DNA from 4 places in the Exiguobacterium alkaliphilum genome. Region 1 is predicted to be linked to each of the others. Evidence: riboswitches for the same ligand, from Rfam matches in the RefSeq annotation. Region 1 holds a riboswitch; each other region holds the start of a gene.

What was found. Region 1 has a riboswitch for thiamine pyrophosphate ahead of thiT (energy-coupled thiamine transporter ThiT). Riboswitches for the same ligand answer to the same signal wherever they lie in the genome.
Region 2: another riboswitch for thiamine pyrophosphate. It lies ahead of KB235_RS08700 (YkoF family thiamine/hydroxymethylpyrimidine-binding protein); the one in region 1 lies ahead of thiT (energy-coupled thiamine transporter ThiT).
Region 3: another riboswitch for thiamine pyrophosphate. It lies ahead of tenA (thiaminase II); the one in region 1 lies ahead of thiT (energy-coupled thiamine transporter ThiT).
Region 4: another riboswitch for thiamine pyrophosphate. It lies ahead of thiW (energy coupling factor transporter S component ThiW); the one in region 1 lies ahead of thiT (energy-coupled thiamine transporter ThiT).

The regions. Positions count from the first base shown of each region.
Region 1 covers NZ_CP073101.1:2,132,608-2,138,153, reverse strand. Annotated here, with positions in the region: gene pknB (Stk1 family PASTA domain-containing Ser/Thr kinase) at 1-376, shown strand, start outside; gene rsgA (ribosome small subunit-dependent GTPase A) at 423-1,307, shown strand; gene rpe (ribulose-phosphate 3-epimerase) at 1,312-1,968, shown strand; TPP riboswitch at 1,988-2,087, shown strand; gene thiT (energy-coupled thiamine transporter ThiT) at 2,163-2,735, shown strand; gene KB235_RS11050 (thiamine diphosphokinase) at 2,735-3,322, shown strand; gene rpmB (50S ribosomal protein L28) at 3,381-3,569, opposite strand; gene KB235_RS11040 (Asp23/Gls24 family envelope stress response protein) at 3,822-4,184, shown strand; gene KB235_RS11035 (DAK2 domain-containing protein) at 4,207-5,546, shown strand, end outside.
Region 2 covers NZ_CP073101.1:1,684,720-1,690,265, forward strand. Annotated here, with positions in the region: gene KB235_RS08685 (SMP-30/gluconolactonase/LRE family protein) at 1-147, shown strand, start outside; gene KB235_RS08690 (hypothetical protein) at 160-423, shown strand; gene KB235_RS08695 (GTP-binding protein) at 529-1,722, shown strand; TPP riboswitch at 1,785-1,885, shown strand; gene KB235_RS08700 (YkoF family thiamine/hydroxymethylpyrimidine-binding protein) at 1,964-2,557, shown strand; gene KB235_RS08705 (ECF transporter S component) at 2,550-3,125, shown strand; gene KB235_RS08710 (ABC transporter ATP-binding protein) at 3,118-4,449, shown strand; gene KB235_RS08715 (energy-coupling factor transporter transmembrane component T family protein) at 4,446-5,183, shown strand; gene KB235_RS08720 (DUF1643 domain-containing protein) at 5,198-5,546, opposite strand, start outside.
Region 3 covers NZ_CP073101.1:534,644-540,189, forward strand. Annotated here, with positions in the region: gene pelF (GT4 family glycosyltransferase PelF) at 1-556, shown strand, start outside; gene pelG (exopolysaccharide Pel transporter PelG) at 537-1,985, shown strand; TPP riboswitch at 2,047-2,151, shown strand; gene tenA (thiaminase II) at 2,226-2,900, shown strand; gene thiM (hydroxyethylthiazole kinase) at 2,897-3,685, shown strand; gene thiD (bifunctional hydroxymethylpyrimidine kinase/phosphomethylpyrimidine kinase) at 3,682-4,524, shown strand; gene thiE (thiamine phosphate synthase) at 4,493-5,134, shown strand; gene KB235_RS02945 (SDR family oxidoreductase) at 5,158-5,546, shown strand, end outside.
Region 4 covers NZ_CP073101.1:496,428-501,973, forward strand. Annotated here, with positions in the region: gene KB235_RS02665 (LTA synthase family protein) at 1-511, opposite strand, end outside; gene KB235_RS02670 (VOC family protein) at 605-1,003, opposite strand; gene KB235_RS02675 (GNAT family N-acetyltransferase) at 1,097-1,576, shown strand; gene KB235_RS02680 (hypothetical protein) at 1,571-1,834, opposite strand; gene thiW (energy coupling factor transporter S component ThiW) at 1,911-2,396, opposite strand; TPP riboswitch at 2,459-2,557, opposite strand; gene KB235_RS02690 (hypothetical protein) at 2,582-2,908, opposite strand; gene KB235_RS02695 (hypothetical protein) at 2,947-3,708, opposite strand; gene KB235_RS02700 (ribonuclease FAU-1 family protein) at 3,909-4,448, shown strand; gene KB235_RS02705 (tetratricopeptide repeat protein) at 4,499-5,546, shown strand, end outside.

The DNA.
Region 1 (5,546 bases):
TTCGACGAGCGTACCTTCGAACCAAATCATCCGCCAGCTGCCGACAGCAGGCACGGCCGTTGACCCAGGTACGGAATTGACGGTCATCGTCTCGCTCGGTGTCGAACCGACGGATGCGTCCATCGAACGAGAAGTGAGCGTAGAGATCGAACCACCGGCAGATGGCGAGACGCCTGATCCCGTCGAGGTCGTCATTCGGACGGTCGATGCGCGTGGCGAGATTGAAGTGCTCCGTGATAAGATAACGGAGACGACGACATACTCCTATACGCTCGTCATCGCGCCTGACGAAGTCGGGACGGCGACGATTGAAGTCGATGGGGAAGTCGTTCGGACCGACTCGGTCACGTACGCCCAAGCGAAGGATGCACAATAACAAAGAGGTGGCGTGCGCGTCACCTCTTTTTCTAGGAGGAAACAGGATGAAAGGAACGATCATTCGCCTACAAGGCGGTTTTTACGATGTCATGACAGAAACAAAGCAAGAGATTCGCTGTCGTGCACGCGGAAATTTCCGTAATCGCAACATCTCGCCGGTCGTCGGAGACGATGTTGAGATTCAAGATCAAAAAGACGGGACCGGCTACATTTTAGCCGTCGACGAGCGGTCGAACCACCTCGTCCGACCACCGATCGCCAATATCGATCAAGCGTTCTTACTGTTCTCGGTGAAGGAACCGGCGTTCTCGTATCACTTGCTCGATCGTTTTCTCGTCTTGATTGAATCGAAACAGATTCATCCGATCATCGTGTTGACGAAGATGGACCTGCTGAATGAGGATGAGATGGAAGCAATTGAACAGGCGGCTTCGCTCTATCGGTCGATTGGCTATGACGTCATCGAGACGTCGACAGAGAAAGGGTCTGGGGTCGAGGCGATACGGGACTTGTTCGAGGCGAAGACAAGTGTATTTGCGGGCCAGACCGGTGTCGGGAAGAGTTCACTGTTGAACGCCGTCGCGCCAGATCTTGAGCTTGCGACCGGGAAAATCTCGAAGTCGCTCGGCCGCGGGAAGCATACGACGCGTCATGTCACGCTGATTCAACTCGGCGGTGGTCTCGTCGCCGACACGCCTGGCTTCTCAAGCCTCGAGTTCCCACAAGAGCTCGAAGCGGAAGAGTTGCGTTGGTGCTTCCCCGAGTTCGTCGAACGACATGACGACTGCAAGTTCCGGGGCTGTGCCCACGTGAACGAGCCGGGCTGTGCCGTCAAGGCGGGCGTCGAATCGGGCGAAATCGCTTCCACTCGTTACGACAACTATGTTACGTTTATGGAAGAGATTAACGATAGACAACGGAGGTACTGAACTGATGATTAAAATTGCACCATCGATTTTAGCGGCGGACTTCGCCAACCTAGAAGCAGAAGTGAAAGCGGTCGAGACGGCCGGGGCCGATTATATCCATTTTGACGTCATGGACGGACAGTTCGTCCCGAACATCTCGATTGGCTTGCCTGTCCTTTCGAGCTTACGTCAAAAGACCGACATGGTATTGGACGTCCACTTGATGATTGACCAGCCGGAACGGTTCGTCGATGATTTCATTAAAGCGGGAGCGGACATCGTCACGATCCACGTCGAGGCGACGAATCACGTACATCGCGTCTTGCAACAAATCAAGGCGGCCGGGGCGAAAAGTGGGGTCGTCTTGAACCCGCATACGCCAATCAGTACGATTGAGCATGTCGTCCAAGACGTCGACATGGTGCTTCTTATGACCGTGAACCCGGGCTTTGGGGGGCAGGCGTTCATCGAGTCGGTCGTTCCGAAAATCGCGGCACTCCGCGAGATGCGTCAAGCACGTGGGCTCGACTTTGAAATCGAGATTGATGGCGGCGTGAACGCGACGACGGCGAAACTGTGCATCGACGCAGGGGCTGACGTCCTCGTTGCGGGCTCGGCGATTTACAACGAACCGGACTATAAAGCAGCAATCGATGGCATTCGCAACGCATCTCGTGTATAATCGAGGATAGAACAACAAATATTGTCGCAAGGGGTGTCACATCTGTGGCTGAGAGGCATGCGCTAACCCTTTGAACCTGTTCCGTTCACACGGACGTAGGGATGTGGCGAAAATGCACGTTGCGAATCCAAGCAGCATGGCGTTTACGTCATGCTGCTTTTTGTCGTTCTTTACGATAAAGGGGGAAATGGAAAATGAAACAAAAATTAACACTACAGGCGCTGATTGAGATTTCACTCTTCTCGGCGCTCGCCTTGATCTTTGATTTGCTCATGCCGTATCGGATGCCGCAAGGTGGGTCGATCACACTCGTCATGTTGCCGATTTTCGTGATGGCGTATCGCCATGGATTAAAAGGCGGTCTCGCGACCGGCGCGCTCGTCGGGACGCTCCAACTGCTGTTCGGCGCCTACATCTTCACGCCGGTCCAATTTTTAGTCGACTACACGTTCGCGTATGGCCTCGTCGGGATGGCGGGCGTCTTCGCCGGACAAGTGAAACGGGCCGCCAAAGACGGTTCGAAAAAGACGCTCGTCCTCTATTTGGTGCTCGGGGCGCTCCTCGGTTCGCTCCTCCGTTACGCCGCGCACGTCCTGTCGGGAATCGTCTTCTTCGCCCAATATGCGGAAGGGCCGGTCGTCGCCTATTCGCTCGGCTATAACATGACGTATATGCTCCCGTCCTTCTTGATTGCGACGATTGTGCTCGTGCTCTTGTTCACGACGGCGCCGCGCTTCGCGACGCTCGCCACGCGGGACGTCCGCTAATGCGTGTCTTGATTGTGGCGGCTAGTCCGTCACCCGTTCCGTCTCTTCCCGACGACGTCGATTACGTCATCGCCGTCGACGGGGGTTACGCGACGCTCCTCGCCCAAGGGATTGAACCGAACCTCGTCGTCGGCGACTTCGATTCGTTCACGGGAGTCGTACCGGATGAGGCGTTACGCTATCCGTCTGAAAAAGACGTGACCGACCTCGAGATCGCCCTCGAGGCGGCACGCGGGCATGGGGCTGACGAGATGCTCGTCTACGGAGCGCTCGGAGGCAGGCTCGACATGACGCTCGGGAACATCGGGTTGCTCGAGGCTTACCCGGAGATGTGTCTTTATGCCGACGGCCAAATCGTCTCTCTCGCACGGGAGGGCCGACACGCGCTTGCGCGGCGTGACGACCATTATTTGTCGCTCATTCCATGGAAGCGGGCGAACGTCACGATCCGTGGCGTCAAATACCCGCTCGACCGTCACGACGTCGTCAGCCACGAGGCGTTGACGATTTCAAACGAGTGGGACGCAAAAACGGCAGAACTCGTCGTACATGACGGTATGGTCCTCGTCTTGTACGTCAAAAAATAAGCACAAAAAAAATCCCATCGGCGCATGCCGCTGGGATTTGTTTCGTTCGTGTATAAGATTATACGCGTTCAACGAGACCTGATTTAAGAGCGCGAGCTGAAACCCAAACGCGTTTCGGTTTACCGTCAACGAGAATACGAACTTTTTGTACGTTTACACCCCAAGTACGTTTCGTCTTGTTGAGTGCGTGCGAACGGTTGTTACCTGACTTAGGTGATTTACCTGTTACGTAGCATTTACGTGCCATGCGTTTCCCCTCCTTTTTTATGTGGGTTCGTCCTAATAGACACTCGTTTATATTAGCACGGGTTTTTTCCCGATGCAACTAGAAAATAATAGTATGACAAGAAAAAAACTTGACATTACTGGTAAGGATTTTAATAATGGATGAGGGTTACGACCACAATTGACCGAGTTTAGGAGCAGGTCCTTTAAATAACGAGGTAGATATTGTAGAATGTAGTGAAGGAATCATTCCGAATGAAGGAGGCTACTCCATATGGCAATTGATATGAAGACAACATATGGCAATATTGACATTACGAACGACGTCGTGGCAACACTCGCGGGTGGCGCGGCGATGGAATGTTTCGGAGTCGTCGGCATGGCGTCTCAAGCTCAATTGAAAGACGGAATCGCGGAACTATTGAAACGTGAGAACTACGCGCGCGGTGTCGTCGTACGACAAGATGGTGATGATGTACATATCGACATGCACATTATTGTCAGCTACGGTACGAAAGTGTCAGAAGTAGCATATAACGTGCAAAGTCGCGTGAAGTACACGCTCGGTGAAACGTTAGGATTAAACGTTTCGTCAGTAAACATATTCGTCCAAGGCGTTCGGCTGACGAATGACTGACGGAAACGGAGGAGGATTTGGTGTGGGTTTAAAACGTCTAGATGGATTGGTGCTCGCGAACATGATTGCAAACGGAGCAGCCAACTTAAGTCAAAATGCGGATTACGTGGATTCGCTTAACGTTTTCCCGGTCCCAGACGGGGATACAGGAACGAACATGAACTTGACGATAACGTCAGGAGCGAAGGAAGTCGCGGCACTCAACACAAAGAACGCGGCCGACGTGTCGGCGAAATTTGCGCGCGGGTTATTGATGGGGGCGCGTGGGAACTCAGGCGTCATCTTAAGTCAATTATTCCGTGGATTCGGCAAGTCGATTGAAGGCAAGTCAGAACTCTCGACTCTCGATTTCGCAGAAGCGCTCAAACGCGGTGTCGATACGGCGTATAAAGCGGTCATGAAACCGGTTGAAGGAACGATTTTGACGGTCGCCCGTGAAGCGGCAGACGAGGCACTCGTCGCGGCCGAGTCGACAAGTGACTTCAACGAGTTGATGGAGCGAATCGTCGCCGAGGCGAAAGCGTCGCTCGATCGCACACCGGACTTGCTTCCGGTATTGAAAGAAGTCGGCGTCGTCGACTCTGGTGGACAAGGGTTACTCGTCATCTATGAAGGGTTCCTTGCCACGCTCGAAGGGAAAGAACTTGAAAAACCGCACACACCAGTCATGGACGCGCTCATCGAAGCCGAACATCACGCCCATGCGGCCCAAGGATTCATGTCGACCGAAGACATCGAATTTGGTTACTGCACGGAAATCATGGTTCGTTTCCAAGATGAGAAGTTGAAAGACGCACCGTTCAATGAAGATGCGTTCCGGAACGAACTGTCTGAACTCGGAGACTCGCTCCTCGTCGTCGCCGACGAAGAATTGCTCAAAGTTCACGTCCACGTCGAGACGCCAGGAGACGTCATCACGAAAGGACAACGTTTCGGCGAGCTCGTCGCGGTCAAAATCGAGAACATGCGTCAACAGCATTCGACGATTCTCGAAGAAGAGCACGGCGCGAACCAACACGGTGTCCAACCGACTCCAGTAGCGACAGCTCCGAAACCAAAAGCGCCATACGCAATCGTCACGGTTGCGATGGGTGAAGGCGTCAGCGACTTGTTCCGCTCACTCGGAGCAGCACACGTCATCGAAGGCGGGCAGACGATGAACCCATCGACGGAAGATATCGTCAAGGCAGTCGAAGCGGCGAACGCCGAGCACGTCTTCATCTTCCCGAACAACTCAAACATCATCATGGCAGCGGAGCAAGCAGCTTCGGTCGCCCCATGCGGTGTCTCGGTCATCCCGACGAAGACGGTCCCGCAAGGACTCGCAGCGGCAATCGCCTTCAATCCAGAGGCGGACGTCGA
Region 2 (5,546 bases), 450 kb from region 1:
ATCGGGGACGACTTGAAGCAACTCGCCATCACGACCGCGCGTGAAGGGATGGATGACGAGGCGCTCGAAACGTATCCGGATGCCGGGTCGGTGTTTAAAATCGATACGGAAGTGAAAGGGATGCCACTTTATCGTTTCGGACGTTAAGGAGGGAGAATCATGGTGAAACGCATGCTCGTTCGCGTAGGAATCGGTCTCGCGCTCGCGGCGGTGGCGCGAGTCGGGGTGAAGAAGTACCTCGACGACCGCGAGACGAACGATCATTCTTACCTCGAACCGAAATGGGACGAGACGCCGAGCGTCGACGCGGACAAAGATGAGGATGAGGTCGGCTTGACGCAGCTCGATTCGATTTATCGGGCCGAGTGGCAGGCGAACGCTTATCCACGCTCAGAGGCGGAACGGAAAGCACTCGAAGAATAGCCATGCCTGAAACACGCTCCTTGCGAGCGTGTTTTTTTGTTGACAAGATGGTCAATCCCGTTCATTATCTAAAAAGTAATGATTACTATTTGGGGGCTGTTAATGATGAAACGAATTCCAATCACCGTGTTGTCAGGCTATCTTGGGAGCGGCAAGACGACGTTAATGAACCATATTTTAAACAATCGCACCGGCAAGAAGTATGCCGTCATCGTCAATGATATGAGCGAATTGAATATCGATGAGCGTTTAATCGAACAAAGTGGATTTTCGCGGACCGATGAGAAGCTAGTCGAGCTGTCGAACGGTTGCATCTGTTGCACGCTCCGTGAAGACCTCCTCGAGGCGGTCCAAGAGCTCACGAACGACCGTGAGCTCGATGGGATCATCATCGAGTCGTCCGGCATCTCGGAACCGATTCCCGTCGCGCAGACGTTCACGTACGCCGATGATGCGCTCGGTATCGATTTGACGAGCCGTGTCTACATCGATGCGATGGTGACCGTCGTCGACGCTTACCGGTTCTTGAAAGATTTCAATTCCGGCGAGTCGCTCCATGAGCGGAAACAGGCGATCGATGAGACGGACGTCCGCGAAGTCGTCGACCTGCTCGTCGACCAGGTCGAGTTCGCCGATATCATCGTCCTGAACAAGGCAGACCGGGTATCCGAGACCGAGCTGAACGAGATGGCAGGTTTATTGAAGACGCTCAACCCGTCAGCAAAACTGTTGACGTCGGTCCATTCGAACGTCGATTTGACGGAACTGCTAGACGTCAACCTGTTCGATTTCGAGCAGGCGATGCATTCGGCCGGCTGGATCCAAGAGCTTGAGGCGGAAGAACACACGCCGGAGACCGAGAAATACGGCATCAGCTCGTTCGTCTATCGTCGGCGTCGCCCGTTCCACCCGGAGCGGCTCCACGCGTGGATTGAGCAGTTCCCAGAGGAAGTCGTCCGGGCGAAAGGGTTCCTTTGGATCGCCTCGCGCAACGACATCGCCTGCTTGTTCTCCCAGGCCGGATACGCCTCGACGCTCGAGCATGCCGGACGCTGGCTCGCGACGCTCCCGGAAGAGGAGCGGCGCTTGATGTTCGCGGCAGAACCGGAGCTCGCCGACGACTACATCGAACCGTACGGCGACCGCCAGACCGAGCTCGTCTTGATCGGGCAACGGATGGACCGCGCGACCGTCGAATCAGCGCTCGACGCCTGCTTGTTGACAGATGCCGAGATGGCGCTCGACTGGGCGACGCTCAAAGACACGCTCCCAGGGAACGGTGTCGTCACTTTCTCATAAACCGTTTACAAATCGAGAACGGTCGTCTATACTGTTCCTTGCATGACCAAACCGCATACATTGGACTACACTAGGGGTGCTTCGGCTGAGATGTGAGCATGGCTCCAATCCCTTATGACTCGATCCGGGTAATACCGGCGTGAGGAAGTGTGGCACTTTTTCTGATGGATTTTATTGGACGAGTGGCCGCATTCTCATGGATGCGGCTTTTTTGTGCATATAGAAAAAGGGGGAATACAACATGAACAACCAATGTGGAACGAGCCCGATCGTCGGGTTCCGCTTTACACTGAGCCCGATGACGTCCGATTTCGTCAGCGTCATCAAAGGGGCATTGAACGAGACGGACTTACAGAACGTCTGGCGTCACACCGACGACGTCTCGACGGTCATCCGGGGACGCAGTGAGCATGTGTTCGATGTGGCCAAAGCCGTCTTGTCGCATGCGACGAAGACAGGGACGCACGTCTCGATGAGCGGGACGTTCTCGGTCGGTTGCCCGGGTGACACGATGGGGGACAACTTGCTCGACGTGACGAGCGAGCCGGCGAACGGTAAGGTCGCGACCCAATACGTCTCCTCCCAGTTCGCACTTTATCCGCTCGGGGACCTGAATTATATGGACATCATCTATGAAGAGATCGATTTCGCGAAAGCGCGGGGCGTGTTCAACGAGTCGATGCATTACGCCTCCGGCATCCACGGCGACATCGAGCCGGTGTTCTCGTTTTATGAGGCGACGTTCGACCGGGTACGGGCGAAGATGAGCCACGTCGTCATGACGGTGACGTTCAGTGTGAACAGTCCGTCACATGAGGGACGACACGATGCTTAAATCGTGGAAGTTAAAAGAGATCGTCTTATTGTCAATTTTATCGGTCGTCTTCGCCGTCGTCTATTTGGCATTCGTCCACATCGGCAACTTGTGGGCCGGCCTGATTGGACCGATCGCCTATGAATGGATTTTCGGGATTTGGTTCATCGTCTCGATTATCGCGGCGTATATCATCCGAAAGCCCGGTGCGGCCTTTTTGTCTGAAGTGCTCGCGGCGACGATTGAGATGATGATCGGGAACGCCATCGGGCCACGCATCATTCTCGTCGGGATCATTCAAGGGCTCGGGGCCGAGGCGGCATTCGCCGTGACCGGCTACAAACGATACGACCTGTGGGTGCTCATGCTCGCCGGGTTCGGTGCGGCCGTGACGAGTTTCGCATATACATACGTCATGGGAGGCCTCGCAGCGCTCAGCCCGACGTACGTGGCGACGATGTTCGCCCTGCGCGCGACGAGCGGCATGCTCATCGCAGGTCTCGGTGGCAAAATCTTGAGTGACTTGTTGCTCAGGACGGGGGCGCTCGAAGGTTATGCACTCGCAAGGCAAGGACGCGTCCATGGTTGAGGCGGAGCAGTTGACGTTTCGTTATCCTGGCAAGTCGAAAGACGTGTTGGCAGACGTCACGCTCACGCTCCGGGATGGACGGACGCTCATCAGCGGGGCGAGCGGGTCGGGGAAATCGACACTGTTCGCCATGATGAACCGGCTCTATCCGGACAACTGTGACGGCATCGTGACCGGAAGGCTCGACTTGTTCGACCGGCCGTATGACACGTACGCGGCCGGCGAGGTGAATCGTCGGGTCGGCACCGTGTTCCAAGACCCCGACAGTCAGTTCGTCATGCAGACGGTCGAGGAAGAGCTGATCTTTACGCTCGAAAACTTTCACGTCCCCCGCGAGGAGATGATGGGGCGCGTCGAGATGATGTTACGGACGTTGCGGCTCGACAATTATCGACATCGCCACATCCATGACTTGTCTGGTGGCGAGAAGCAGCAAATCGCCGTCGCCTGTGCACTGATTGGCCGTCCGGAATGGCTCCTCCTTGATGAACCGCTCGCCCATCTCGACCCGGAGACCGCGGCTCGGTTCGTCCGTTGGCTCGACGGCGTCGCCCGTAGCGTCAACGTCGTCGTCATCGAACATCGCCCGTACGTGTGGGGCGATTTCTTCGACCGGCAAGTCGAACTTATGGAGGGGCGAATCGTCTACGATGGACCGTTCGAGATGCGCCCCGACTATACGTTCGCACCGATTACGAGCGAAAAAGGGGAACACAACTTATTTCACATACCGAATTTAAAACGAAAAGAATTCGAACTCGCAGCGAGTGACTTGACCGTCGCCGAGGGAGAGGTCGTCGCCATCCTCGGTCGTAACGGGAGCGGCAAATCGACATGGCTCAGGAGTCTCGCCCGGAACCATCGCGACGTCGGGCTCGTCCCGCAATCGCCGGCACACCTGTTCGTCACGAGCGAGGTGGCGCACGAGCTCGCGTACGGACACGATCACCCGATTGAAGACGTGTTGACGCGGCTCGGTCTCGAGCGATTACATGACGCCCATCCGCTCTCGCTCAGTCACGGACAAAAGCGCCGACTCGCGATTGGCGTGATGTTGCTCTCTGGGAAACGACTCATCGCGTTCGATGAACCGACCGCCGGACAAGACGAGGCGTCGCTCGGTGCGCTTTATGACTTGATGGAAGAACGGGCACGTGACGGTCAGGCCGTGCTGTTCGTGACGCACGACCTCAACTTCGCCCGGGCTGCGAATACGTATTATTTGATGCACGACGGGAAGTTGAACGGTCCGTATGACGCATCGCTTTGGGAGCAGCCGGAACTCCTTCAGGCTCATGGGTTATGGATGGAGGGGATGGGATGACGTTTCATGAGATGAACCCGACGCTCAAGTTTTTGACCGTGACGTGCCTCATGTTCGGTCTCGCCTTCATGTACAACCCATGGACCCCGCTGCTCGTCTTTACCGGCACGCTCCTCCTGCAAACACTGTTCGCCGACGTGAGCTGGCGGCGGTGGGGACTGTTCATGATCCCGTTTCTATTGACCGCGATCGGGACACTCTGGACGACGCTCGTCTTCGGAAGAGAGGCGGGTGGGGCGGTCGTGTTCACGCTGTTCGGCAACGACGTGACGGAAGAGAACGTGCGCCTTGCCGTGACGCTCGCCTTGCGCGTCTTGGCGTTCACGGCACTCTCACTGTTGTTTACGCTGACGACGGACCCGAAGCGTTTCGTCTACAGCTTGATGCAACAAGGCAAGCTATCACCGAAGATCGCCTATAGCGTCTTCGTCGGATTTCGGTTCTTTCCGATTTTAAAGAGCGAACTGATCCAGCTCTATGAGACGCACGCGCTCCGGGGCGTCCGGCTCGAGACGCGACTCGACCACGTCCGACATGTCCCGAAGCTATTGATTCCGCTCCTGGCCGGTTCGATCCGCCAAGCCGAACGGATCGCCTTCTCGATGGAGGCGCGCGGGTTCACGGGGGAACGCCGCAGCACGTACGAGGTCGTCCCCGTCACGCGGAACGATTTCGTCTTGGCCGCATGTTTAGTCCTCTTGTTCGTTGTGAGTATGTGGGTGGGGATCCGTTAAAAAAACAGGACGACTCACTCGGAGTCGTCCTGTTTCGTTTCTTTGACGATACGGAACTTCGGTTTGATTGATTCGTTGTTGAACGGCTCGAGCACGGTGTTCTCGTTAGCCATTCGAATCTGTTGCGGTTCACCTTTGGCGGTCGTCCCGATACAGAACATGTTCGCCTCGTGGTCGGCGAAGAGCGTCTTATACGCGGTCGCGTGATGCATGAGCCGACCGGGCGATCCCCAGCCGACGATGACCATGCCCATGCTCTGTTCGACCTCGTCGAGCGTCTCCTCGACGTAATGGAAGTTCGTCTCGTCGAGTTGAGACTCGACGTAAGGCAGATTGTCGTTTATGGCGAGCGTCGGGACGAGA
Region 3 (5,546 bases), 1.3 Mb from region 1:
CGTACCGATTAAAGATTTAAAGACGATGATTTATGGGGCGAAGATTTTACAAGAACGGCGCCGTCTCTTTAAACTGACGATTATGGGCCCGCTCGATGAGGACGAAGAATATGCCGAGGAATGTCGGTTGTTGATTGAACAGAGCGGTCTGACGGATTATGTCGAACTTGTCGGGAAAGTGAATGTGCAGGAATGGTTACCGACGTTCGATTTGTTGCTACTGACGAGCATCTCGGAAGGGCAGCCGCTAGCCGTCCTAGAAGGGATGGCTGCCGGTATCCCATGGGTGGCGACAGACGTCGGTGCCTGTTCGGAACTTTTATACGGACGCTCGGACGACCCGTTCGGTCCAGCCGGGTTCATCGTGCCGCCTGTCCACCCGGAAGCACTCGCCGATAAAATCGAGTGGATGATAGATTATCCGCTTGAACGGATGCGCTTCGGCAAGAACGGCCGCGAACGCGTCCGTCAATATTACCGGTTGCAACAGTTCGTCGACCGGTACAAAGCAATCTATGAAGCGAGGAGGGAACAGTATGGCGGGCATCGGGTTTAAGTTACAGAAGTTGTTTCAAGAAGACTACTATTCATCCCGACTGAAGGCGTACACGTTCTCCGGTCTCGTCACCTCAGGACCTTGGCTCATCGTCATTTTGGTCGTCGGGACGATTCAATGGCTGGCGTTTCAAATGCCGATGCTCTCGCTCGAGGAACGGACGCTGTTTATGTTGTCGGTATCTTATGCGTTCATCTTCTCGCAAATCTTGTTCAGTTTCCAACAGCTCGTCGTCACGCGCTACGTCGCCGATTTGTTTTACGAGAAGAAAGCACACGATATTTTTCCCGTCTTTACCGGAATGCTGAAAGTGACGATGCTCGCAGCAATCATCATGTACAGCATCTTTTGGATGATTTCACCGCTCGATTTTTTGTATAAGCTCGTCTTGTTCGTCTTGTTCATGACGATTAACGTCATTTGGGTCATGTTCTTATTTTTGAGCGCGGCCAAGTTTTATCAGGCGATCGCGTACAGCTTTTTACTCGGCGGTTTTATCGCGATTGGCGGTGTGTTCTTGATTAGCCGCATCCTAGTGGACCCGACGAGCTTGGAGCTGTTGCTCGGCTTCACGGTCGGGATGCTCGTCACGCTGTTCGGCTTATTCTTTGCGATGCTACGGACGTTCCCGCTCCGCTATGCGACGAACGAGTTTTCTTATTTCCGCTATTTTGATCTCTACCCCGATTTGTTCGCCATCGGCGTCTTGTACGTTCTTGGCATTTGGGTGACGAACTTCATCATTTGGTTCGGGGAGGGGCGGACCGTCGTCGCGGAATCGTTCGTGTTCAACCCGTACTATGACACGGCCGTATTCTGGTCTTACTTGACGATTGTCCCGACCCAGCTCTTGTTCGTCGTCGCCGTCGAGACACGCTTTTATGAACGGTATCGCACGTTCTACGGCCTCATCAACTACGGGGGCGCTTTGCATCAAATCGATAAGGCGAAACAGACGATGACGACCGTCCTGAAGAACGAATTGATTCGTCTCGGACGAAGCCAAGGGGTCGTCACGTTGTTCGCCATTCTCATGGCGGGTGTGTTCGTCGGCTGGATTGGCGTACCGGAAGAAGTCGGTCAAATCTTTCGGATGACGACGCTCGCCGCTTTCGCGAACGCGATGATTCTCGTCTTGACGCTACTCCTTCTCTATTTTGAGGACCGGCGCGGGGCACTATTCGTTAACTTGTCGTTTTTCACAGGCAACGCACTCTTCACCCTGGCGCTGCTACCGCTCGGCATCGATTGGTACGGCGTCGGGTTTGCCGTCAGTACGACCATCACGTTCTTTATCGCCGGTTTGCGCTTGATGTATTTCATGGGAAAAGTCGACTATTACGTGTTCGCGTCCTCGAATCGACGCAAGCTCGGAATCGAGCGCTTCTCACAGATGGGAACGGCATTGAATCGTCGCTTCTCGCGTTGAAGGGTTCCTATTTCAGCGAAAGATTGATATGATGTGTCTGAAGACGACCGAATTTCATAATGTTTGCCACTAGGGGAGTCGCATGACGCGGCTGAGATGGACGAGGTCCAGACCCTTTGAACCTGATCTAGTTCACGCTAGCGGAGGGAAGTGGGCGAAACGACTTTTCTCACGCTGTATGTCCGACGCCGCTTCCGTTATGGGAGGCGGCGTTTTTCCATACAAAAGGAGGAGTTCATCATGACGTTCATCCAACACATCCGACAAGAAGCGGATACTTTGTTCCAAGCGAGTTTTGACCACCCGTTCGTCCGATCACTCGGCGAAGGGACGCTCGACGAGGCGAAGTTTCGCCACTATGTTCTGCAAGACTCATACTATCTGAACCAATTTTCGAAAGTGCAGGCGAGAGGGGCAATCGTGGCGCAAGATATGGAACTGTCGAGCCGTTTTTTGACACACGCGCTCCACACGATCGAGGCGGAACACGCGTTACATCGTGAGTTCTTCACGATGCTTGATGTGACCGAGGAAGAGCGACGTACGTTCGAGCCGGCGCCGACCGCATATGCGTACGCGATGCACATGCAACAAGCCGGACCGACGCTCGGGGACGTACTTGCAGCGATTTTACCGTGCTACTGGGTATACTACGAGATTGGCGAACGATTGAAAGATGCAAAGCCGGAGCATCCGATCTATACGGCTTGGATTGCGACGTATGGGTCGGAATGGTTCCGCGAACTCGTCGAAGAACAGATTGAACGGCTCGACTTGTTGGCCGAGCAAGCGACAGAAGCCGAACGCAAACGTTACCGTCAGTTGTTCTTGAAGAGCTGTTATTACGAAGTGGCGTTTTGGCAGATGGCCTGGACGCTCGAGACGTGGGACGTACCGGTGGAGGTGAGCCGATGAAGCGTGATTTGTGGGATAAAGTACGGGCCGAGCGGCCGCTCATCCATAACGTTACGAACATCGTCGTCGCCAACTTCTCGGCGAACGGATTGCTCGCGATCGGTGCGTCACCGGTCATGGCGTCCGCTGTCGAGGAAGTAGCGGAAATGGCGACGGTGAGCGATGCGCTCGTGTTGAATATCGGCACGCTCGATGCGACGACGGAAAGGACGATGATTCGAGCGGGACAAGCGGCGAACGCTGCAGGACGTCCTATCGTCTTCGATCCGGTCGGTGTCGGTGCGACGGCGTTTCGACGTCAAGTGGCGACTGCGATCCTCGAGCAGGTGCAGGTGACGGTCATCCGGGGGAACGCCGGTGAGATGGCGACATTGATTGACCGGACGGCGCACGCGCGCGGGGTCGATACGGGAGAAGCGTTGCAAGACGTGACAGACGTCGCGCGCGAGGCGGCCAAACGGTATCGCTGTGTCGTCGCGATGACCGGAGAGACGGATGTCGTCAGCGACGGGGACGTGACGATTGAAATCAAAGGAGGAACCGAAACGATGACGCGGACGACCGGGACCGGCTGTCTGCTCAGCGCGGTCGTCGGCGCGTTTCTTGCGGTTGAGGCTGACGCGATGACCGCGACATCGACGGCGCTCGCCGGATACGCCCGTTGCGGGGAACTCGCGACCGCACGTGCCGAGGGATCGGGCGATTTCCCAATTCATTTCTTGAACGAGCTTGGGAAGATGACCGCGGTCGAACTGCCGAGCGACCGGATTGAGGTGGTGTCATGAAGCGCGCACAAGTGTTGACGATTGCCGGATCTGATTCGGGCGGCGGCGCCGGCATTCAAGCCGATTTGAAGACGTTTCAAGAGCTCGGTGTATTCGGGACGAGCGTCTTGACGGCAGTCACGGCGCAAAACACACGTGGTGTGCATGGCGTCGAAGCGGTATCGGCTGAATTGCTCGCGCAACAACTCGATGCGATCGGCTCCGATTTTTCAATCGAGGCGTGCAAGACCGGGATGTTGTTCGATGCGAGTCGAATCGAGACCGTCGCTTCCGGCGTGAAGCGGCATGCGTTCAAACAGCTCGTCGTCGACCCGGTCATGATCGCAAAAGGGGGGGCGTCTTTGCTTCAAGACACGGCTGTCGAGGCGCTCAAGACGGCGTTGTTGCCGCTCGCGACCGTCGTCACGCCGAACGTGCCGGAAGCAGAAGTGTTGACGGGTTTGACGATTCGCTCATTCCAAGACCGTCTTGAAGCGGCGGAACGAATCTTGGCGCTCGGTGCGAAGGCCGTCGTCTTAAAAGGCGGTCATCTCGAGGGTGAACGTGCCGAAGATCTCGTCTTGACGGCGTCAGAGGCCTTCCTCGTCTCGGCACCGCGTATCGACACGCTTGACACGCACGGCACTGGCTGTACATTCTCGGCGGCGCTCACGGCCGAGCTCGCCAAAGGCCGTCCGATGATTGAGGCAACCGTGACGGCAAAGCGGTTCATCCAAAGCGCCATCACGTATGGACTCGAGATCGGAGCCGGACACGGACCGACGAACCATTGGGCGTACGGGATGCACGGAGAGGAGGGTGTCACGCTTGAAACGATCACGACGAGCCGAGCTCGCTGAACAGCTAGAGCTGTACTTCATCTGTGGAACGACGAACACAAAAGACATCTTCCGGACGGTCGAGACGGCACTTCAATGTGGCGTCACATGTTTTCAATTTCGTGAAAAAGGAAATGAGGCACTGTATGGAGATCAAAAAGAAGCGGTGGCCCGGACGTTGCTTCGACTTTGTCGCGCGTACGGCGTCCCGTTTATCGTGAACGATGATGTCGAGCTGGCGATGAAGCTCGACGCGGACGGGGTCCATGTCGGGCAAGAAGATGCGTCGGCCCGTCGCGTCAGACAGATGATTGGGGCGGACAAATGGCTCGGTGTCTCCGTCCATTCGCTCGAAGAAGCGGCGACGGCGATGGTGCATGCGGACTATGTCGGCATCGGCCCCATCTTTCCGACGGACTCAAAAGCGGACGCCGGGGAAGTGAACGGGACGACGCTCATCCGTCAAGTGCGGGCGGCGTACCGAGAGCTCCCGATTGTGGGGATTGGGGGCATTCGGCCTGAACATGTCGAGTTGATTCGACGTGACGGGGCCGACGGGGTCGCCATCATCTCGGCCATCGCTTCGGCGCCGGACGTGGCAGCAGCCACACGACGTTTCAAGTGTCTCTGAATTCGATTCGAGGAGGAAGACAGATGAACGTATTTGTAATTGGTGCGAACGGACAGATTGGAAAACAGCTCGTCGAACGCTTACAGGAGGAAGGCAAGCATGAGGTGACGGCGATGGTACGGAAAGACGAACAACTCGAAGATTTTAAAAACAAAGGCTATCAAGCCGTACTCGGTGACCTTGAAGGCAACGTCGCGAACTTGGCAGACGCCATCGACGGTGCCGACGTCGTCGTATTCGCAGCAGGTTCTGGCGGACATACGGGTGCCGATAAGACGCTCTTGATCGATTTAGACGGGGCAGCGAAAAGTATCGAAGCTTCAAAACAACAAGGTGTGAAACAGTTCGTCATGGTGAGCGCGTTGAAGGCGGAAGACCGCTCGGCATGGCCGGATGAAATGAAACCGTATTA
Region 4 (5,546 bases), 1.3 Mb from region 1:
TGTTCGAGATGGCCGTCCGGTCGTCCGGTGGATAATTGACAATAAGCGGAACGCTATACAGCATAAGTCCGGCTAACAAACCGAGACCAGCCGCACGAAGTCCTCTCGTCTCTCGAACGGGGTGCCGTTTTCGATACATCACGATTGCCCCAAAAACGAGTAAGTCGGCGAAAAAGAGGAAATCGGTCGCCTGAATCAACGTCAAGAATCCACCGCCGACGTCACCCATCTGGCCGGCATCTGACAAGAGCGCGACCGACAAGACGTTTCCGAAATAGCGGTAATACCAAGCGTCCGAGATGAGCAAGGTGCTATGTAAAAATAGCGAGGCGAGGAGGATCCATCTGCGAACGTTCGGTCGAACGAGTAATGCCCAGCTCGTCATCATGAGGATCATGCCGACGTTGACGAGGAAGAAGTGGAATGTGAATGCACTCGTCGTCAGCACGCTGAATAAATAGAGCTTGAGGAGCGAGAGAATCAAGTAAGTCCAATAATCGAGATATTTCATGCGTTGCCTCCAAGAAAACCAAGTTGGTTAAGTGTTCCTGTTTTCAAGTGGCCAAAAACATCACGGTGTACAAAAAAAGTGAGGCGCGTCGCCTCACTTGATTAAAAACGAGTCCCGAAGTTCGATGATCGTGCCTTCCGGGGCTTTTAATTTGCTTAAATAGCCGTCGACGACGAAGTAGATGTTGCCGCCCTGTTTCGGTAAGAACGGTACATCGAGCGCCTCGAGCCGTCGCACTTCTGTTTCGAGGTCGTCTACGTACAGAGCGAAATGGACAGGGCCGGCCACGTGTTTCGAATAGGGGGTCAACGTCTCGTCGACTTTTGCCGTCTGGAGCTCGATATAAAAGTCGCTGAGCTTGAGCCAGCTATTGAACGCCCGTGTATGAAAGTCAGGCGATTCCTGAACGAGTTCGAATCCAAGCGCTTCATAGAATCGTTTGGACGCCTCATAGTCGGGCGTTTGGATGCAGAGATGGTGGATTTGTTTCATCGTATCACTCCTTTCTTTTAGTTTAGCGAATCCATATTGGAAACGGAACTTTTCATGGGCAAAGGGCGTATAGGATACCGGGGAGGCGAAAGGATGGATACGGAAGTGTTAACGATTCAACCGGTTGATAACACGAACCGGGACGCCGTCATCGGCTTGACCGTCGCTGCGGAGCAGTCCCGCTTCATCGAAACGAATGCGGAATCGCTTCGCGAGATGGAAGTCGACGTCAAATACGCGTGGCAGTGCTATGCGCTTTGTCTCGACGAACGACCGGTTGGCTTCATGATGATTGGGGCGGAGAACAAAATCGACCGCTACGTGTGGCTCGACCGTTTTATGATGGATGCGCGTGAACAGGGAAAGGGGCTCGGAGCTTGCTTTCTACAGTTGGCACTCATCTTCATTCAAGACCGATTCGACGTGGATGACATTGTCCTCAGTTTACACGCGGCAAATGAACCGGCGAAGCGGTTTTATCAGCGAGGTGGATTCGTCGATAGCGGCCGCATCGACGAATGGAACGGAGAAGCGATTTGGGTGTATCACGTCAAACAGGGACAACCGTCATGAGGCGGTCGTCCCTGTTTTCGTTGTGGTCGCTTTAACCGAATTCCCGGCCATGAAGAAACAGATGATGGCGATGAAGCCGAAGAGCGGGATGAACCAATTTTGCGCCAACAGATCCATGACGGTCGGTTCCTCAGGCCAAACGCCTGTAGCGACCAAGGCGTGCCAACGCGTATACGCCGCGATACGCTCTAACGTAAATAAAAGGGCGGTGATCACAAGAGCAGTCGCTCCAATCAGCCCTAACTGTAATCGAGTCAATCCAGGCACTCCTTCCGAATGATATACCCTTATTTTACCATTGTTTTGAATGGAAAGGAGAGGCCAAACGACTCAATTATTGTTTGAGAGCAGGACGCAATTGCTTAACGCGAGCGAGCACAATCCAGCCGAGTAAGGCGCCGGTCACGCTCGAAGCGAGAAAGGCCGGGAAAAAGAAGAACGCGCCGAACTCAGACCCCATCAAGATTTTCGCGTAAGGCACGGCGATGAGCGAGGCGATGACCCCTGTGCCAATCACTTCACCGATTGCGGCGAAGGCGACGCGGTTCGTCTTCATATAGAAGATTCCGGCGAGAAGTGCACCAATCATGCCGCCAGGGAACGCGAGTAGGGAGCCGGTACCGGTCATGACCCGTACGAGTCCGGTCACAAAGGCGACGAGGACGGCACCGAGCGGGCCGACGGTAACAGCCGCGATGACGTTCACCATATGTTGGATGGGGAAAGCCCGGGCGACTCCGGTCGGAATTGAGATGAACAGTGAGCCGATGATGGCGATGGCGACGAGCATTGCCATCCAAGTGAGTTGTTGAATACGCATGGATCAGTCTCCTTTCAAAATGAAAACGCCACTTCTCCAAAAGGAAAAGTGGCGTGGAACAGACGAATCCCATGCCACTTCCCTACGCTGGTATGAGCCAGATCAGGTTCAAAGGGTCCGGCGTTTGCCGTCTCAGCCCGAAGGCTCCCCTAGTGGTCGTTTATTATATGGAGTATACCATATCGTTACAGCAACAGTTCCTTCAATCGTGGCCGGATTACGAAATAGACGATGCCACTGAAAAGAACGTATAAAAGAAACGAGAAGCCGATGTTTAGAAGCCATGGGATTGTGCCCATGAACACAGTGGCAGCCGCCGACAGGAACCAATTGAGTGAAAGCATGAGCCCGACAAAACTGAGCGACATCGTTGTAGCGTAGGCGCCGATGCGACTTCGGAAGACGCGCTTGACGAGTAGGCCGATACAAAGGCTGACGACGGCAGTCGCTCCTAGCAACATATACAGAATAGTATCAACCGAATATGGATATAAGGAATAGGCGAAAGCCATGGGATGTCCTCCTTTAGAAGATGGGATGAACCCCGAAGTCACCGGGTATGAATGTTCTCAAGCAGATGGTTGTAATCCGTTTCGTTCCAAAACAGCGGAGCGATCGATTCCGGTCCTTTGAAGATTTCACCGTCTCGGTCATAGACGATGGCGTAACCATCCTCGACTTCAAAGACGATTAAATCCGCGGTAACTTCGGTCACGCCGTCCCCGGCGATAATGACATCCTCAAGCGGCTCGCGGGCGATTGATACGCCCCATTCGTCGAGCTCGACGATGAGCGCAGACGTATAGGCATGCCGATTATAGATTGATTGAAACACATCTTGTGTCAACGTGACGTCTTCCGGTGGGGCGCTCGTCCCATATTTCCGTTTCTCGATTTCCTCGACGAACTGTAAGAACGACGTTTCTTGCCAAAAGAGCGGCGCAATCGCTTCCGTCCCGTTCGCAATCCACCCGTCCTCGTCTTCATACACCGTGGCGTACGTTCCATCGTCGAGTTGGAACGGATAGACGTCTGCATAAGTGTGGTGGATGCCGTTACCAGTAATGACGACCCGTTCGAACGTCTCACGAAATGGCGTGAGTCCGTTCGCCTCGAGGGTTTCAAGTAATTTTTCGGCGACTTCGTGTTGGTCGAAGACGTCCTTGAAGTCCTCCCGTGTCCATTCGCTCATGATTTCTGGCCCAGGTTCGTTCGAATCCGCTGGAATGACCGGCTTTTCGATTGGATCGGTACAGCCTGCGAGTAACAGTAGGCCCAACCCGAATATAAATAAACGTGTAATGCTGCTCACCCTTTAATCATACAAATTTTACCTATTATGAAGAAGCGTAGCATGGATGGAAACGGATGAGAACCTATACACGTTTTCGTTGGGGGTGTAGTAAGGCGTGAGGCGGTCAGGTTCACTGAACAGAATCTGTACGACTGAACAGGGAACTGTCGGATTTTGGCGAACTGTTAAAGCAAACGAGCTATGAAGGAGCGATTACGATGCCAAAACGAAAATTTGCCAATCGACGGGACTGGGAGCGGATTCTTGAGCACCGCTATGCCCAGATGGACGTCCATGACGAACATTTCTCAGGGACGGTCGCCTTGTTTCAAATCGATGCGGTCCGGGCCCCGCAGTATAAGCAACATAACGGAGAGGAATTCATCGTGGCCGACGTCGGCTATGCGTGGCTCCAATATTTCCCGGACAATGAACCGTTCGGAGTGACGGTCATGTTTAATGACACGGGCCACATCGTCCAGTGGTACATCGATATCGTCGAGGCGATTGGCTATGAGGACGGAATTCCCTATATGGACGACTTGTTGCTCGACATCTTGGTCTTCCCGAACGGGGATGTCGTCCGGAAAGACGAGGACGAGTTTGAAGAAGCGAGGCTGACTGGCGAGTTGACGCCGGAGCTCGTTGCGAAAGGATGGCACGATTTTGAAGAGACGCTCAAGCGGATCGAACGAAACGACTTCGTCTACTTTGACCTTGCACAAGGGCATTACGAGACATTGAAGCAAATGCTTTGAACGCGCGGCTTCCTTTGATACAGTGAAAGAAAACCGCAGGGGGATCAATTATGAGACAGATTGACATCGATACGTGGCCACGAAAGAAGCATTACGAGTTTTTCAAGGCGTTCGCCGCCCCGCACTTTAACGTGACGGCGACGCTCGACGTCACAAAATTACATACGCATGCGAAGACAACCGGACAATCGTTTTTCAAGCTGTTCTTGTACGGCGTGGTCAAGACGGCGAACACGATTCCAGAGTTTCGATACCGGATGCGCGGAGAGACCGTCGTCGAGCATGACGTCGTCCATCCGTCGTTCACCGTCATGATGGACGGGGACGTGTTCAACTTTTGTACCGTCTCGTTCAAAGAGTCGTTCCCCGCGTTTATGGAAACTGTTGCGGCACGAATGGAGGAGGCGAAGCGAAACGTCTACGTCGGAGACGAGGAGTCGGATGATTTGCTCTTCATCACGAGTGTGCCGTGGGTGTCGTTCACGAGTATCAGCCATCCGATCAACGACGAGAAGCACGATAGCGTCCCACGCATCGCCTGGGGAAAGTTCACGGCAACGGGTGACCGAATGATGATCCCACTCTCCGTCCAAGCTCACCATGCCCTCGTCGACGGGGTGCACGTCGGCCGGTTTTACGAAGCACTGCAGACGTGGCTCGATGAGTTGAGCGACTTGCAAGTGCCGGTCCGTACGGAAGAGAAAGGACTCGACGAGGCGATTCGCCTCCGGGAGAACGGGGAGCTCGAACGTGCCAAACAACTGCTCCTCGTGTTGCTGCGTCAAGACGAGAAGAATCCGCGCCTGCACGCCCATTGCGCCTGGTGTTATGACGCACTTGGGGAAGAGCGACAAGCTGTCCCACACTACGAACGGGCGATTCGCCTCGGCCTCGCCGGAGACGAGTTACGGGAGACATACATCGGGCTCGGCAGCACGTACCGGGCGCTCGGCCGCTACGAGGATGCCGAAGCGTTGTTCACGAAAGCGATTGAACAGTTTCCGGACATCGGGGCGCTCAAAGCGTTCCAAGCGATGACCCGTTACAACCTCGGACGTCACAGTGAAGCGACCGGCACGTTGCTCGAACTGCTCGCAA